Regions from separate parts of the Rossellomorea sp. KS-H15a genome, predicted to be linked through region 3. Evidence: riboswitches for the same ligand, from Rfam matches in the RefSeq annotation. Region 3 holds a riboswitch; each other region holds the start of a gene.

Region 1 (4,215 bases), 1.6 Mb from region 3:
TTGTCAGAAGGGAAATCGTGACCTGTTCCCCTGTTGAAAGGAGCATATCCATTTCCCTTTTCCGGGGAACATCAGACAATTCTCCCGCAAGCTTTACAAGGGCGTCCGTCGTTTTATCCATGGCCGATACAACCACCACCACGTCATGCCCTTTCTCCTTTTCCTTCAACGCATAACCTGCTACCCGTTTAATTCGATCCGCAGAACCTACAGAGGTTCCACCAAATTTCTGAACGACGATACTCAAGTGATCCCCCTACTTTCTATCAGATCTGTTGCTTTTTTAATAAAATCGTCAGGAAACCGCAATCCCTTCTTTCACTGCATTTTCAAGTGGGATTTCGTCCAGGATGGACACTGCCTGGATCTGTTCCTGTGATGTAAGAACTGATTCTATGTCCTCTTTCCTGCCTTCTACAAAGACATACAGGAAATCGCCAAGCTGAATGCGGTCTTTCAGTGTGAACAACGGAATCCACCTTTGATAGTCTTCATTTGCAGGAACACGTAAGACCCATTGGCCTGTGCTATCTTCCAGAACCTCTCCATTGTGTACTGCACTTTCAGGAGATGCCGTGTATTTCCCTTGAATCAGTGAAAGAAAGTCCTCCACCATGGCACTTCCTGTCGGACATTTACCGGCGCCTGGCCCAAGTAGTGTGATTCTTCCTACGAGACTCCCTTTTAATGAAATCGCATTTTCCACATCCTCCACCCCGTAGAAAGGATGGGTGTCGTGGACGAGGACCGGCTCTACTTCACCTTTGATCCGATTGAATCCGTCACGTTCCAATGAACCTACGTGTTTAAAGCGCAATCGGAAGGACTCGGCTGCCTGCAGCCATTCTGCCGTCAAGTGTGTGATCCCCCTGCGTCTGATATCCTTCCAATCCGGCTGTCTGCCAAAAGCGGTCTGACTCAAAATCAGCAATTTATAAAAGGCATCATATCCTTCGATGTCGCTCGTCGGATCCGCCTCTGCGTACCCCTTTTCCTGGGACTGCTTTAGAGCGGTCTCAAAGGAAAGACCCTTTTTTCTCATTTGGGACAAAATGAAGTTGGAAGTCCCATTCAATATGCCTTGGATGCTTTTGATTTCATTTACCTTCAGGAGCTGGCGGATCGTGCCGATGACCGGGATCCCTCCGGCTGTTGTCGCTTCGAAACCAACGGATACAGTGTGACGTTTTGCTTTCTCCATAAGGCTGGGGCCGAATTTAGCAAACATGACTTTATTGGCCGTGACGATGTGAATTCCCTTCTCCACCGCTTTCGATAAATACGTGTATCCCGGTTCTTCTCCTACAATCGCTTCAAAAATCACATGAAGATCCGGTATGTCGAGAATGTCCTTGAATTCTGTCGTAACCTTAATGGACGGATCAATTTCCCTTTGTTTAACCGGGTCCTTGATGAGAATCGCCCTCACCTTCACCTCTTTCCCGAGTGTTTCCTTCAACCTGTCCTGGTGAGTATCAATGGCTTCACAAACCCCTTGACCGACAGTTCCAAAGCCCAGTATCGCCACATTTATCGCTGACATCTTTTTAGCCTCCTTTTTGTCGTTTGTATCGCATTGCTTCTTTCTGAAGATCCACCGGGCATGGTGGAAAGAATGAGGGTATAAAGAAAAGCCCTCTTCTTGTAAGAAGAGGGCTTAGTGTGTATGCTCCTCCCCTTATCTTCCAGATTCACATGGAATCTGTAGGAATTGGCACCTTTACAGACTGATCCTGCAGGTTGCCGGGCTTCATCGGGCCTATCCCTCCGCCGCTCTTGATAAGAGATATAACGTTACGTTTTCACTTGATATTTGAGTATGAATTGGATTATATAGGTGATTCATTCCTCCGTCAATACCATTTTCGGTATTTTTAAAAAATTCTTTCTAATTTGTCAGACACCTAATTTCACATGGGTTTACTGTGATTTCCTTTGAAACATCCACCCTCTATGAATCTATTTTTGAAATTCAGGTTTTAACCTACACTGGCAGGGAAAACTAATCCATATCCATTTACTAGAAAGGAACCGTTTCAAACATGTTTAAAAAAATGCTCCCCCTTTCCATCAGAAAATATTTGCTCATGTCCAAACGTCAACGCATGCATGAAATCCGGCTGACCATATGGTATATGCCTTTCTTGTACATATGTCTTGCCGTACTGCTGGTAGCCATTACCCTATACTTGGATCTCTCATTGGAAATCTCACAGTATACGTTTGATCTATTAAGCATGGATGCCTCTGTCACCCGAATCCTTGTGAGCACCCTCATTGGTGGCGTTTTGACGCTCAGTGCCTTCACGCTTAACTCCCTCTTAGTCGTGTTGACGACGTTCAGTGGACAATTTTCGCCAAGGATGCTCTTGGATTTCATATCGGACAGGCAGACGCAGCACGCCCTCGGTATATTTAATGGCAGTTTTGTTTATGTCCTCCTTCTCTTTTTGTTTATCGGCAGTTCAAAGAAGGAGATGTTTGTCGCTGCACCCATGATGACGATCTGCCTTGCCTTTCTATCAGCCATCACCTTCATCTTCTTCATCAACCATGCGTCTACCTGGATGCAGGTCCATAATATCACGTACAATATGAAACAAGTTTCTGAAGTGATGATCCACCAGACACTGAAGAAAGATTTAGAAGCACATCGCACCACTGAAGATGGGGACATCATGGAGGAAGAGAAAAATAACATTCTTCATGTGAAGGCTAAACACTCCGGCTATATTCAATTAGTAGATTTCCAGGGAATGATTCAACTCGCACAGAAAGAGAATTTTGTCCTACAGCTTCATTATAAAGTGGGCGATTATGTACTTGCCGGGAATGAAGTTCTGAGCTTATGGGGGCCGAAGACAGACAATATCTTCACTGATTCATACCTGCAATTCATTGAAATGGGTCATAAAGAGACAGAAATCCAAGACCTGCAGATGGGGATCCACAAACTCGCAGAGGTGGCGATTAAATCCCTGGGGAATGACGATCCCAAAACGGCTTCGAACACGATCGACCAGATGGCCGATCTGATGCTGACGGTGGAGGATCAATTATCCTTCACACCCTATTTAATCGACCAAGATGAAAGGATACGGGTCATCCTCCAATCGGAACCATTTGATTATTATCTCTATCGTGGATTTGGTTATATTCGACACTATGCGAAAAACAATCACTTAATCATAACCGAAATCGTACGTGCACTGGCACTTTTAGCCGAATCCATCCAGCCTTCGAAGCACAAAGATCTTTGGGAATTCGCCTGCAACACCATCGATCATATCGAAAGGGAGGTCATTTACGAATTAGATAAAACCTTTCTTCTTCAAGAGGTTCATAAGCTTGCACGCCTCACCGGCCACTTCAGGGAATATAAAGAAATCGAAGATAAATTCTATCCGAACGCAAACAAAAATACGTAAAGAAGCTTCATTTCTCTCAGAGAGAAATGAAGCTTCTTTACGAGAGTCATATCCACGTTTCGACAATGCTGTCATCTTCCCCTTGAGCTTTCGGTACAACGGAGAATCTTTCAGGGATTTCACTTCTGACCGCTTCTAAAGTTGGTCTCATCAAAATGTTATGGGTCGGCTGGTTCACATCGAATAGTCTTGCTACAAACATGCCTTGATAATCTTTCGGACTCTGATAGATACAGATGATCGGCATTTTATAATCACTTAAGGCCACCTCATCGAATGACGAAATTAATCGATCCGGGTTTTCCATCCTATCTCTCCTTTACAGGGTATTGTGATTAGCTGTTAACGCATTCTTTTTCTTTAACCATTTTCCCATTGTAGAGCTTTTGAATATAGTAATTACACTCGGAGTATTGCCCTTCTTCCTTCAACAATGGGATGATGACATTCTCCATATATTGATAATATGCTTCTTCCCCTTCATGAACCCTGATACCAAGCATCGTAAATAGACACTCTTTGCAGGAATCTTTATTGGCGGTTGCATAACGGAGTCCTTCCTCTATTAACGTTTCCCATTTTTCAAGTACCGGCCCCTCTACATCCATGGAACTCTCAATATAGCCAAAAAGAATTCTGACATAGTCTTCTGTGGGTGACTCATGTTTCAATAATCCATAAGCGACCTGATAGGCATCCCGTGCTTTTCTATCCTGCATCAAGTCCCGATACAACCCACCTAAATTCAGATAAAGAATGGCTTTTCTTCCGTGATCATGCAGATTAT
Region 2 (4,215 bases), 130 kb from region 3:
ATACTATGCTATCATCGCTCGTTATCTCGAGACTTCTATCATGATTGATGGAGTATTTGAAGCATGTGTCATCGGATATGCGAGTCATTTGATCGCGGATATGAAGTTTCTCCCTTTTAATAAGAGAGGCATAAAGCTCTTCCTTCCTCTTTCGTCAAAAGAAATGTAAAAATGTGTTTATACCTACTTGACCATTATTTACCTATACATTAAAATAATGGGAACACAATAAATGGTTAATTGCGATGAAGAAGAAGAGTAGACGATCGAAACATTTAAGAGAGCTGATGGATGGTGAGAATCAGTATGGGGAATCGTTGAATGGGCTTTTGAGCATCCAGGCTGAAATAAAGTAGGTTTGGCGGAAGGTCTCACCGATAAAAGGGACGATGTATAGAACGTGACTTCTGTACAGATGAGTGCGTTTACTGAAGTGTAAGCGAATGAAGGTGGCACCACGGGTTTCCCGTCCTTTTTTAGAGGACGGGAAGCCCTTTTTGTGTTTTCTGATTATTTTTCAACGGAGGGTATGATGGGGATGAAAAAACAAGTTCTGACTGGTATCAAGCCAACTGGCCGTATACATTTGGGGAATTATATTGGGGCGATTAAACCGGCATTGGGATTGGCGGAGAACCAATCATATAACACTGCTTATTTTGTTGCGGATTATCATGGTTTAACAAAAATCCATGATCCCATTGAAATGAAGGAGCTTTCATATGGGGTGGCGGCAGCGTGGTTAGCGTTAGGGTTGAATCCTGATTCAGCGATTTTTTACCGTCAATCTGATGTGCCTGAAATCTTTGAGCTGAGCTGGATCCTTTCTTGTTTTGCACCAAAAGGATTATTAAACCGGTCTCACGCATATAAATCAATGGTTGAAGAAAATAAAGAAAGCGGCAGAAATGTTGATGCTGGAGTCAATATGGGATTATTTACGTATCCCATTTTAATGGCTGCGGATATCCTCCTTTTCCAAACCGAGTTGGTCCCTGTCGGAAAAGATCAAATACAGCATGTGGAAATTGCCAGAGACATAGCTGAAAGCTTTAACAATCAATATGGAGAAACATTTGTCATCCCTGAATACGTCATCCAGGAAGAAACGGCCGTTCTACCGGGACTGGACGGCCGCAAGATGAGTAAAAGTTATAATAACACCATTCCTTTATTTGAAGAACCAAAAAAGCTTCAAAAATTGATCAATAAAATCAAAACGGATTCTTCACTTCCTGAAGAGCCTAAGGATCCTGACGATTCAATCATTTTTGGTCTTTACAAAGAATTTGCAACCACTGATCAATCGGAAGAAATGAGAAGGAGATTTCAACAAGGAATAGGCTGGGGGGAAGCGAAGAAAGAACTTTTCGACGTAATGAATTCATTCATCGAAGTACCAAGGTCGGAATATGAAGACCTATTGAACAATCGGGATAGACTGGATGCCATCTTACTGAATGGAGCCATAAAAGCACGAAAAAAAACAATCCCATTCATGAAAGAGATTAAAAGGAAAATAGGAATGTATCATTGAAATAGAATAAAATGATCATGATGTTTTTCAGATAATTCATAATTGTCATTGACATTTCTATGTCTTTGTTATAAGTTATGAGAAAGCATTTTAACAATTTCATATTGTTTCTTATCAAGAGAGGTAGAGGGACTGGCCCGAAGACACCTCAGCAACCAGCCACAGTAACAGGTATGGTGCTAATTCCAGCAAGTTGATGTCAACTTGGGCGATAAGAGGGAGAACGAACGTATAAAACCTTCTTATTTTCATAAGAAGGTTTTTTGTTTTTTCCCCTTTTCATTTTCTAGGGACGAAAAGGAGAGAAGGATGTTGAAAAAACATATTGATACTTTGCTTGTCCAGGCAGGCAATCGGAAGGATTCAGCTACTGGTGCCGTAAGTCTGCCCATTCATTTATCGACAGCATATGAACATAGAGGAATCGGTGAATCAACCGGTTATGATTATACGAGAACAGGAAACCCAACCAGGGCGACCCTTGAAGAACTACTGGCTCAATTGGAAGAGGGGCATAGAGGATTTGCATTCAGTTCGGGAATGGCTGCGATTCAGGCAATTCTGGGTTTATTCTCAAGTGGGGATGAATTGATTGTATCGAAGGATCTTTACGGAGGAAGCTACCGCTTATTCGTTCAGTATGAAGCCCAATATAATATCAAATTTCATTTTGTTGATACAAGTGATACTCATTCTATAGAAGAGCACATATCGAAGAGGACGAAGGCTATTTTTCTTGAAACACCAACCAATCCATTAATGAATGAAGCAAATATTTCTGAGGTCGCAGCCATTTCAAAGGCGAGTGGATTACTTTTAATCGTCGATAATACCTTTTATACACCAGTTCTGCAAAAACCGCTCAAAGAGGGAGCAGACCTGGTCATTCACAGCGCTACCAAATACTTAGGGGGCCATAATGACGTTCTGGCCGGAGTTGTCATAGTCAACACAGAGGACTTGGCTGAAAGGATCTATACGATTCAAAATTCAATCGGCGCAGTCCTTGCACCATTTGATTGTTGGCTCTTAATAAGAGGGTTGAAGACCCTTAGTCTAAGAATGGCCCAGCATGAAAAGAATGCACGAAAATTAGCCCAGTATCTTAAAGGGCATGACTGTGTAGCGGACGTCTTATATCCCGGGAAAGGGGGCATGCTTTCCTTTCGCATTGCCAAGGAAGAATGGATCGGTCCATTCCTCCAACATCTAAAGGTTATAACGTTTGCTGAAAGTTTAGGAGGGGTTGAAAGCTTTATCACCTATCCTGCCACCCAGACCCATGCCGACATTCCTGAAGAAGAACGAAATAGACTTGGCATCTGTAACAGATTGCTCAGGTTTTCCGTAGGAATAGAATTTATCGACGACCTGATCGAAGACTTGGAGAATGTTTTTCAACAATTGGAAAAAGAGGTGTTAACGTATGAGTAAAAAACCATTTTCACTTCAGACGTCACTCATCCATTCCCGCGGATTTGATAAAGAGACAGGAGCTGTTTCTACGCCGATTCATCATGCTACAACCTTTCATCAACAGGATTTTGATCAGTATGGTACGTATGACTACAGCCGTTCGGGGAATCCAACAAGGGAAACAGTCGAAGAAACGATAGCGGAATTAGAAGGCGGGGTAAGGGGTTTTGCCTTTTCATCCGGTATGGCTGCCATCTCAACAAGCTTTCTATTATTGTCGAGTGGGGATCACGTACTCGTCTCGGAGGAAGTATATGGGGGGACATACAGGATGATCACGGAAGTCCTTACTAAATTTGATATAGAATACTCTTTTGTGAATATGAAAGATCTTCATGAGGTGGCTTGTGCAATTAAGCACAATACGAAGGTGATTTATATGGAAACCCCGTCGAACCCCTTATTGAATATCACCGATATTGAAGGGGTCGTAAAGCTTGCCAAGGCAAATGACTGCTTAACATTTCTGGATAATACATTCATGACGCCATTGCTGCAAAGGCCAATCAGTCTAGGAGTGGATGTTGTCCTGCACAGTGCAACGAAGTTTCTTGCCGGACATAGTGACGTCTTAGCAGGACTTGCGGTAACGGGAGATGAAGAGATTGCGGGGAAACTTGCTTTCCTGCAGAATTCGTTTGGGGCGGTACTCGGGGTACAGGATTGCTGGCTGCTCTTAAGGGGGCTGAAAACATTGCATGTCCGATTGAAGGAATCATCGGAGTCAGCTTATAAGATTGCAAGCTTCCTAGAAGGCAGAAAGGAAGTAGAAGAAGTGTATTACCCGGGCTTGAGCTATCATCCCGGTCGTGAAATTCAAGTCCGGCAGGCAGAGGGTCCCGGGGCAGTACTATCCTTCCGGTTAAAAGGGGAAGAGGAAGTGAAGCAACTCATCAAACATGTAAACATTCCTGTATTCGCCGTCAGTTTAGGAGCTGTCGAATCGATTCTATCCTATCCATCAAGAATGTCACATGCTTCCATGCCTAAGGCTGAAAGAGAGAGAAGAGGGATTACAGATGGGTTATTGCGCTTATCCGTTGGTCTTGAAAACGCGGATGAATTAATAAAGGATCTTCAAAATGGTTTAGATAGTATACAAAAAATCAATCGAAACAACGTGATCAATTTGTAAAGGGGGAGGATGGGGCATGATGCCATTGCTGGAGGCATTGAAAGAGAGAATCTTGATTGCAGATGGA
Region 3 (4,215 bases):
TTCGAATTATTCAGTGGGGCAATTCCTGTCCAACAACCCGTTTGGAAAATCCTTATCGTTGAATGCCATCAGGAAAATAAATGTCATTCTCGGAATCGAAGGATTTCCTGAATTTTCATTTGTTGATATATTAAAAGATATTATATTTCCTATCTTTAGAAAAGAGACGAAGTTTTATGAAATAACAGGTGGGAATGACCGATTGCCGTATTCATTAATGGGTGAGCTACAGTCCAATATTTTCATGAATCAAAAAGTGACCCGTATCATTCAGTCTAAATCGGGTGTCGTCGTTCAAACGATTAACCCCTTGGATGGGACGTATAGGGAGTATCAAGCTGACTATGTGATTGTCACTGTTCCTTTTACCGTTTTTCAATTTATTGATGTCGTCCCATATAAATCGATTTCTTTCAAAAAATGGCAGGCGATCCGTGAAGTGACCAATATTCCATCTGTAAAAATCGGTATCGAGTTCAGAAGTCGTTTTTGGGAGGAAATGAATTACGGAAACATTGTATCCGATCTTCCCACCCGATTTACTTATATGCCAAGTCATGACATAGGGAGCAACAAACCTGGTGTGATGCTGGCAAGCTACAGTTGGGGTCAAAACGCTCTCTTATGGAATAGTAAATCGAAGGAAGCAATCATTTCAGAAGTGTTGAAGGATCTTTCCAGGGTTTATGGAAATCGGGTTTATACAGAACTACTGAATTATTTTGTTTATAATTGGAGCAGAAATCCTTTCTCGGCAGGATGTTTCACTCTATATACACCTGGTCAGGCAGCTGACATCGGGGATTATGTCCGTACACCCGAAGGCAGGATCCATTTTGCAGGGGAACACACCTCTTCTTTTCATGGTTGGATAGAAGGTGCGGTGGAATCCGGTATAAGGGCTGCATATGAAGTGAATGGGCGATAAACCAAAGACGCATCTCATCATGCGTTTTGTTTACGTTCAGGTCGTTTTTAGAAAAATGATTTTCCATTTGTGTCCTGTCCTATAGGAAATCAGACCGAATCCTGAAAAAACCTTCTACTCTATCGACACTCTGCATAAAGTTAACTATTAAATACTTTATATAGGGGTACTGATGATGTCGTATAAGTCTCGAAATAATAATAGCTTAGTCCCGCTAGTATTCGTATCTATGAAAGCCGTCATCCGGGTAGTATTGATAGGGATCATCATGATGTATGTCATGGTATGGCTGATTTCGTCGACGGCCATTAAATTGAGGGTGGACAGCCTTTTCTATACTTCGGTATCAGAGCTTGTACCGAAAGAGACATTCCTTATGCTTCTGTCACAGGAAATGACAGGTCTGCGCATCGAGAATAAAGAGGCCATGAATACCGACTTTGATTGGTTGGAAAGCGTTACGAATGTATCACTGCTTGACCCAAGGAGTCTATTTGGACGAGAAATCCCTGGAATAGAAAATTATCATACGCATATAGCCGTTGCCGGTAAAGGGACGGACATTACCAATTTACCTAATGAGTCGCCAGCTCCAACGGAGGACCAGCTGAAGGATCAGGAAATCGATCAGAACCAAGTCGATCAAGCCAATCATAACTCAGGTGACGGTGTGCAGGAGATTGAAGAAAAGTCTGTGTTCATTTATCACTCCCACAGCTGGGAAGCCTTTAGCCCTCTAATTAAAAACAACGATTCAAAAGATCCGGCCAGTACGAATGAAAAGGTCAATGTCATTGCGGTTGGTTCAAAATTGAAACAGGAACTCGAATCACGAGGAATCGGGGCAGTGCAAGACAAGACAGATGTAAACCAAGCATTGAAAAACAAATCATGGACCTATTTTGAATCCTATAAGCTGACAAGGGGATTGGTTCAAGAAGCCCTTGCACAAGATGACGATTTAACCTATTTAATAGATATTCACCGGGACTCCCAACCCCGAAATATTACGACCAAAACGATCAATGGCAAGGACTATGCACGCCTATTTTTCATCGTAGGGAAAGAAAATAAGAATTTTGAAAAGAATCTCAAAATCGCGAAAGAATTAAATGCTAAATTAGAAGAGAAGTACCCTGGAATCAGCAGGGGGGTATTCGTTAAAACAAAAGCAGAAGGAAATGGGGTCTACAATCAGGATCTAACAGAAAGGGCGATGCTCCTTGAGTTTGGCGGAGTGGAAAATAACTTAGTGGAATTATATAATTCCACCGAAGCATTTGCGGAAATCTTTGCAGCTTATTATAAGAAGGATGCAGTTGAGGTAAACGCTCAATAACTATTGAAATGACGTGAGCCATAGGCCCGCGTCATTTTATTGTTTGGCCATTTCCGAAAAGATAAACCAGGCTTCTAACTGGTTAACTTCGTGCAATTTTTCCAGTGAATAGAGCCGACATCACTATGCGGATGGCAATCCTTCTGAATATAGTGATACTCATCCTCAAGTTCTCTAAGTGTCAGCTCGAATAATTGTTTATTTCCTTTTTTGAAAATGTTATGGACGACCAATTTGTTAATTAACTCATTTCTTCTTTTATTAATTGCTTCCTGGAGATTTTCTCCCATTATGATCACTCCTCTTATAATATGAATAAACAGAGAAAGAGACTTTTTCATGTAAAAAAGCCTACTTCCTAGTAAGATAAGAAGAAGGCTTTAACGGAAAAAACTTCAACTTATCTTTCAAGCTTGACGCTTGTGGATTTAGCACAGTGTTCTAGAAATTAGAATCTGTTGCTGAGGTATCATCGGGCCAGTCCCTCTACCTCTCTGGATAAGTGGCTATGTGGTTATCAGAATTCTATTATATGTTATATCAAACTATTCCTAGTTGTCAACTTTGAATTAAGCGTGGCACCAGGATCAAAAAATGATGTCCTTATTCTAATTACATATCATATTCCTTTTTCAGACACAGTTTCTTTTTCTAATCTGCCTAAAACATGATAATCTGTATACATACACGTAATTAATGGAGTGAATGGTATGAAGAAAGTGGTTATCGTAGGTGGGGGCATTACAGGCTTAACGGCTCTCTATAATCTGCAAAAGATATCCAGGGAACAAAATCTGGATATTGAGTTAGTATTAATTGAACGGGATCAACAGCTCGGTGGTAAGATCAGGACGATAACGGAAGGTGACTTTATTATGGAAGCTGGTGCAGATTCCATTGTAGCCCGTAATGAGGGAGTACTTCCATTGGTCAATGACCTTCAACTTCAAAACGAACTGGTCTATAACGAAACAGGAACATCTTACATATACACAAATGGTGAACTGCATAGAATACCTCCAGATACAATCTTCGGTATTCCCATGAGCATAGAAGCACTTAATGAAAGCACTCTGATTTCTGAAGCCGGAAAGAAAGCGGCCCTTCTGGACCTGGAGACGAAAAATACTGTATTCACGAAGGAAAGCTCCATCGGAGAATTTCTGGAAGCATTCCTCGGGAAAGAACTAGTGGAAAATCAGATCGCACCTGTATTATCAGGGGTGTATTCTGGGAACTTGTATAAGCTGACCATGGCCTCGACTCTACCATATCTTCTGGATTATAAAAATGAGTATGGGAGCATCATCCAAGGATTATCTGCAAACAAGCAGAAATTCAAGGGATCTTCCAATAAAAAGTTCATTTCCTTTAGGCATGGATTATCCACCATTATCGACCGTCTGGAAGAAGAGTGCGGTGATGCGACGATCCTAAAAGGAACAGCGACAACAAATCTCCAAATGAGTGCTGACAAATATGAGCTCACGTTAAAAGGACATGAAAGCATTCAAGCAGATGCTGTCATTTTTGCGACACCTCATGATGTGACTCAACAGATTTTAAATCGTGCAACATTAAATGAAGATTTTAATACCCTAAGGAACTCTTCCTTGATCTCCATCTATCTGGGTTTTAATGTTCCTGACGAGGAGCTCCCGGCTGATGGTACAGGGTTTATTGTTTCTAAAGGCAGCGAAGTGAAGTGCGATGCATGTACATGGACGAGCCGTAAATGGAAACACACATCCCGAAATCATAATCTTCTGGTAAGACTTTTTTATAAGAGCTCGAATGCTCATTACGGGCAGTTAAAGCATTTAGAAGAGGACGAACTGACAAAAGTGGCACTGGACGATATTAAGAAGAGCGTCGGAATCAATGCGGATCCCATTTCAGTGGAGGTGACCAATTGGAAAGATTTAATGCCGAATTATCATCTTTCGCA
Region 4 (4,215 bases), 560 kb from region 3:
ACACGATAGTCCGGAAGAAACCCATTCTCCTCTTTCAACGGCATCTTGATCATACTGGCTTCTGCCAATGCGACCCCCGATACATAATCCGGATAACCTGGATCCGGGACAAATACTCCATCCCCGGGGTTCAATAAACATTGAGGGATCTCCACCAAACCTGCTTTTCCTCCAAAGAGAACCGCTACTTCGGTTTCGGGATCTATCTCCACACCGTATTCCCGCAAATAGAAAGCTGCAATCGCCTCCTTAAAGCTCGATAAACCACGAAATGGAGGATATTTATGGTTAGAAGGAGATTGAGCCGCTTCTGTTAGTTTTTCCACAATATGTGGAGGGGTCGGCTGATCTGGATTTCCCTGTCCCAAATTAATGACATCATGCCCCTCATTCACAACAGCATTCACAGTTCCTGCAAGGGAAGCGAAAAATTGTTCAGGTAATGATTCCAAGCGTTTTGCTTTTTCAAAGTGTTTCATACATTCACCCACTCATTTTTTTGAAAATTAATTACTTTCAAATTCTAGTCACAAATGATATAACGGAACATAAAGAATGTAAAGGAATAAATGACAAAAAGTACATACCGAGGTGAAGGTAATGATTCAAAAGGTGGGTCTCGCCCAGATGGATATTGTGTTTGGGAATCCTGAAGAAAACAAGATGAGAGTGGAACAGTGGGTCAAAAAAGCAAAGGAGGAGGGATGCGGTGTCGTCGTTCTTCCTGAACTCTGGACGACAGGTTATGATCTTACACGGATAGATGAGATCGCAGATGAGGGAGCCGAAGATTCTTCCTCCTTCCTGACTTCCCTGTCAAAAAAATATTCCATTCACATCATAGGAGGCTCTGTTGCCAATAAATCAACAGATGGAGTTAGAAATACACTATTGGTGGCTGATGCATATGGCGAGTTGGTGAAACGGTATTCAAAGCTTCACTTATTCAAACTAATGAATGAACATCATTACCTACTTCCCGGAGAGGAAGACGGGGCGTTCTCTCTTGATGATACGATGATGGCAGGACTCATATGTTACGACATCCGTTTCCCTGAATGGTTCAGGAAACATGTCATGATGGGAGCGAAGATTGTCTTTGTGGTGGCTGAATGGCCGGCTGCCAGAATGGATCACTGGGAGACCCTCTTAAGGGCACGTGCGATTGAAAATCAATGCTTTGTGATTGCATGCAACCGTGTGGGGAGTGACCCTGACAATGAATTTGGCGGCTCCTCCCTTATCATCAATCCATGGGGGGAAATCCTTGCAAAAGGAACCCAAAGTGAACAGTTGGTCACTGCTGAAATCAATTTGCAGGAAGTAGAAAAGGTCCGTAAACAAATTCCGATCTTTCAAGACCGGAGACCAAATTTTTATTAGAAGATATTAAAAAACCGTTGACATGGAAAATACTTCAATGGTACCATTCAATTCAAATGAACATTCAGAATTTTAATTAAATAGGACATACGCAACTCTTATCAAGAGCTGGCTGAGGGATTTGGCCCTATGAAGCCCAGCAACCGACCATAATACCGTTGTAAAACGGGGCGCTGTATGCGCCGGATGATCAATCCAGTAAGGCACGGTGCTAATTCCAACAGAAAGATCATCTTTCTGGGAGATAAGAGGCGAAGAAGATGACTCTTCAAGCCTCTTTCGAACATGGAAAGAGGCTTTTCTTATGCTGCGGAAAAGCCTCCCTAACACCCATTTTTCATAAGGTGCACTAAAAGGAGGAACGAAAATGGCAATCACTAAGCTCAATACGTACCAACCACTAACGGAACAGTCGGCCATCGCTATAGCCGTGAATGTAGGAATATTTGAAGACGGTTCACTTTTAACTTGTGAAGAAATCGGGGATGGGAACCTTAATCTCGTTTTTCATGTAGTTGAAAGGAATTCAGGTAAAGGAATCATCATCAAGCAAGCCCTCCCCTATGCAAAGGTTGTAGGTGAAAGCTGGCCACTTACGATCGAAAGGGCAAGGATTGAAGCGGGTGCCTTACACCTTCAGCGGTCATTTGTAGGCGATCTCGTACCGGAAGTGTATCATTCTGATCCATCCCTTGCCGTCACAGTGATGGAGGATTTAAGCAACCTCACCATCGCACGTACCGGCCTGCTCAATGGGAATAAGTATCCAAAGCTATCAGACGACATTGGTACATTTCTTGCAAATACACTGTACTTCACCTCTGATTATGCCCTTCATCCATTTAAGAAAAAAGAATATGTGAAAGAATTTTCTAATCCTGAGCTATGCAAAATCACGGAGGACCTAGTATTCACGGATCCTTTTTTCAACAGTGAAACGAATGAGTTTGAGGAGGAATTATCCGGGGATGTCCAGCAATTATGGGATGATTTCACTGTAAAACTCGAGGTCGCAAAACTTAAAAAAAGCTTCCTTACCGAAGGGGAAGCCCTGCTTCATGGAGATCTCCATACAGGCAGCATCTTTGTGGATGACGAACACACCAAAGTCATTGACCCGGAATTTGCTTTTTATGGGCCGATCGGTTTCGATATCGGTCAGTTTATTGCCAATCTTATTTTCCAAGTGATCGCGAATCCAGGTGAAAAGGAATTCATCCTCCACCATATCGAAAATACTTGGAACGTCTTCTCTGCTACTTTCTCCAGACATTGGAAGGAAAGTGGTGACGCCTATACGAAGGTGAATGGGTACCTTGAGTATGTATTGGAGAAGAGTTTTCAGGACAGCATCGGTTTTGCAGGATGCGAGTGTATAAGAAGGACAATCGGTCTTGCACATGTGGAAGACCTCGAGAGCATCGAAGATAAAGAACAAAGATTAAAGGCAAAACGAGCATGCCTCAACCTCGGAAAGAAATTGATTGTAAATCGGAAACACATTCTTTCCATTGAAGAGCTTCTGACTTTAGTACGGTCACATTCTGAATAATTAAAGGAGATACTCATGACACATACACCGACCATTCCAACTTCACTCGAGTGGCATGAAGATCATTTACTGATTCTTAATCAACAAAAGCTGCCGAACACTGTGGAATATTTGACGCTAACGGACATTACAGACTATTATGAAGCCATCGTTTCGCTTAAAGTGCGAGGCGCCCCGGCGATCGGGATCACAGCCGCCTATGGATTGGCACATGCTGCTTCTCATTATGAAACAGACAATCTGACAGAATTCAATCACCTTTTCAGGAAGGATAAAGAATACCTCGCTGATTCAAGGCCGACGGCAGTCAATCTGTTCTGGGCATTGAATCGGTTGGAACAAGTTCTTGCCCATGCACAATCCGTGAATGAAGCCAAGACCAATCTGCTTCATTCTGCCATTCAGATCCATACGGAGGATGAGGAAATATGCAGGATGATCGGTGAACACGCATTGGATGCATTGGATGACAAGAGGAAGATCATGACCATCTGTAATGCGGGATCCATTGCCACGGGTAAATATGGAACGGCACTTGCCCCCTTTCACCTAGGCAGGGAAAGGGGAATAGGGTTCCAAGTATTCGCCTGTGAGACACGCCCTGTCCTTCAGGGCGCCCGACTCACTGCCTGGGAGCTTCAGCAATCAGGAGTCGACGTGACCCTCATTACTGACAGCATGGCCGCTCATACAATAAAGGAGAAAGGTGTGGAAGCTGTGATTGTCGGAGCCGACCGGATTTCTGCGAACGGGGATACCGCGAACAAAATCGGTACGTCCATGCTTGCAATCCTATGCCATCATTACAATATACCATTCTACGTGGCTGCTCCTTCTTCTACATTCGATCTCACCTCGAGAACAGGTGACGATATCCCGATTGAAGAAAGAGGGCCAGACGAAATCACGATGATGGGTGGCTCTATGATCGCACCCGAAAACATTCATGTTTATAATCCCGCTTTTGATGTGACTTCCCATGAATTGATTACCGGCATCATCACCGAAAAAGGTGTGCTGTATCCACGTTTTCAAGAAAGCATTCAACGGATTATAAATCAGGCATAAATAGATTGAAAGAGAAGGAATTCACCCTTCTCTTTCATTTTTCATTCTGCTAGTTTTGTAGATGCCCACATTTCCTTCGGATTCACCTCATAAATGCCGTTTTCCCGATACATGAACTGATGGATGATGAACTCTCTCCTCAAGGTGGCGAAATCTTCATGGAATTGTAGAATGTACTCATTCAGCTCTTTTTCCTTATACTTTTCCCCCAC

The links. A riboswitch is a leader RNA that binds a small molecule or an ion and turns the genes downstream of it on or off. The one in region 3 is predicted to bind S-adenosylmethionine.
Region 1: another riboswitch for S-adenosylmethionine. It lies ahead of M1J35_RS22160 (homoserine dehydrogenase); the one in region 3 lies ahead of M1J35_RS13730 (Fur-regulated basic protein FbpA).
Region 2: another riboswitch for S-adenosylmethionine. It lies ahead of M1J35_RS13135 (methionine biosynthesis PLP-dependent protein); the one in region 3 lies ahead of M1J35_RS13730 (Fur-regulated basic protein FbpA).
Region 4: another riboswitch for S-adenosylmethionine. It lies ahead of mtnK (S-methyl-5-thioribose kinase); the one in region 3 lies ahead of M1J35_RS13730 (Fur-regulated basic protein FbpA).

Annotation. Positions count from the first base shown of each region.
Region 1 covers NZ_CP096886.1:4,301,152-4,305,366, forward strand. Annotated here, with positions in the region: gene M1J35_RS22155 (aspartate kinase) at 1-247, opposite strand, end outside; gene M1J35_RS22160 (homoserine dehydrogenase) at 296-1,543, opposite strand; SAM riboswitch class I at 1,676-1,786, opposite strand; gene M1J35_RS22165 (DUF2254 domain-containing protein) at 2,088-3,428, shown strand; gene M1J35_RS22170 (hypothetical protein) at 3,475-3,735, opposite strand; gene M1J35_RS22175 (helix-turn-helix domain-containing protein) at 3,764-4,215, opposite strand, start outside.
Region 2 covers NZ_CP096886.1:2,583,476-2,587,690, forward strand. Annotated here, with positions in the region: gene M1J35_RS13125 (metal-dependent hydrolase) at 1-169, shown strand, start outside; T-box leader at 237-477, shown strand; gene M1J35_RS13130 (tryptophan--tRNA ligase) at 539-1,537, shown strand; SAM riboswitch class I at 1,646-1,755, shown strand; gene M1J35_RS13135 (methionine biosynthesis PLP-dependent protein) at 1,847-2,971, shown strand; gene metC (cystathionine beta-lyase) at 2,964-4,148, shown strand; gene M1J35_RS13145 (bifunctional homocysteine S-methyltransferase/methylenetetrahydrofolate reductase) at 4,168-4,215, shown strand, end outside.
Region 3 covers NZ_CP096886.1:2,712,010-2,716,224, forward strand. Annotated here, with positions in the region: gene M1J35_RS13720 (flavin monoamine oxidase family protein) at 1-928, shown strand, start outside; gene spoIIP (stage II sporulation protein P) at 1,101-2,267, shown strand; gene M1J35_RS13730 (Fur-regulated basic protein FbpA) at 2,342-2,557, opposite strand; SAM riboswitch class I at 2,665-2,772, opposite strand; gene M1J35_RS13735 (protoporphyrinogen oxidase) at 2,978-4,215, shown strand, end outside.
Region 4 covers NZ_CP096886.1:2,155,617-2,159,831, reverse strand. Annotated here, with positions in the region: gene M1J35_RS11070 (pyridoxal phosphate-dependent aminotransferase) at 1-479, opposite strand, end outside; gene M1J35_RS11065 (carbon-nitrogen family hydrolase) at 601-1,383, shown strand; SAM riboswitch class I at 1,479-1,634, shown strand; gene mtnK (S-methyl-5-thioribose kinase) at 1,751-2,935, shown strand; gene mtnA (S-methyl-5-thioribose-1-phosphate isomerase) at 2,951-4,003, shown strand; gene M1J35_RS11050 (DUF2087 domain-containing protein) at 4,045-4,215, opposite strand, start outside.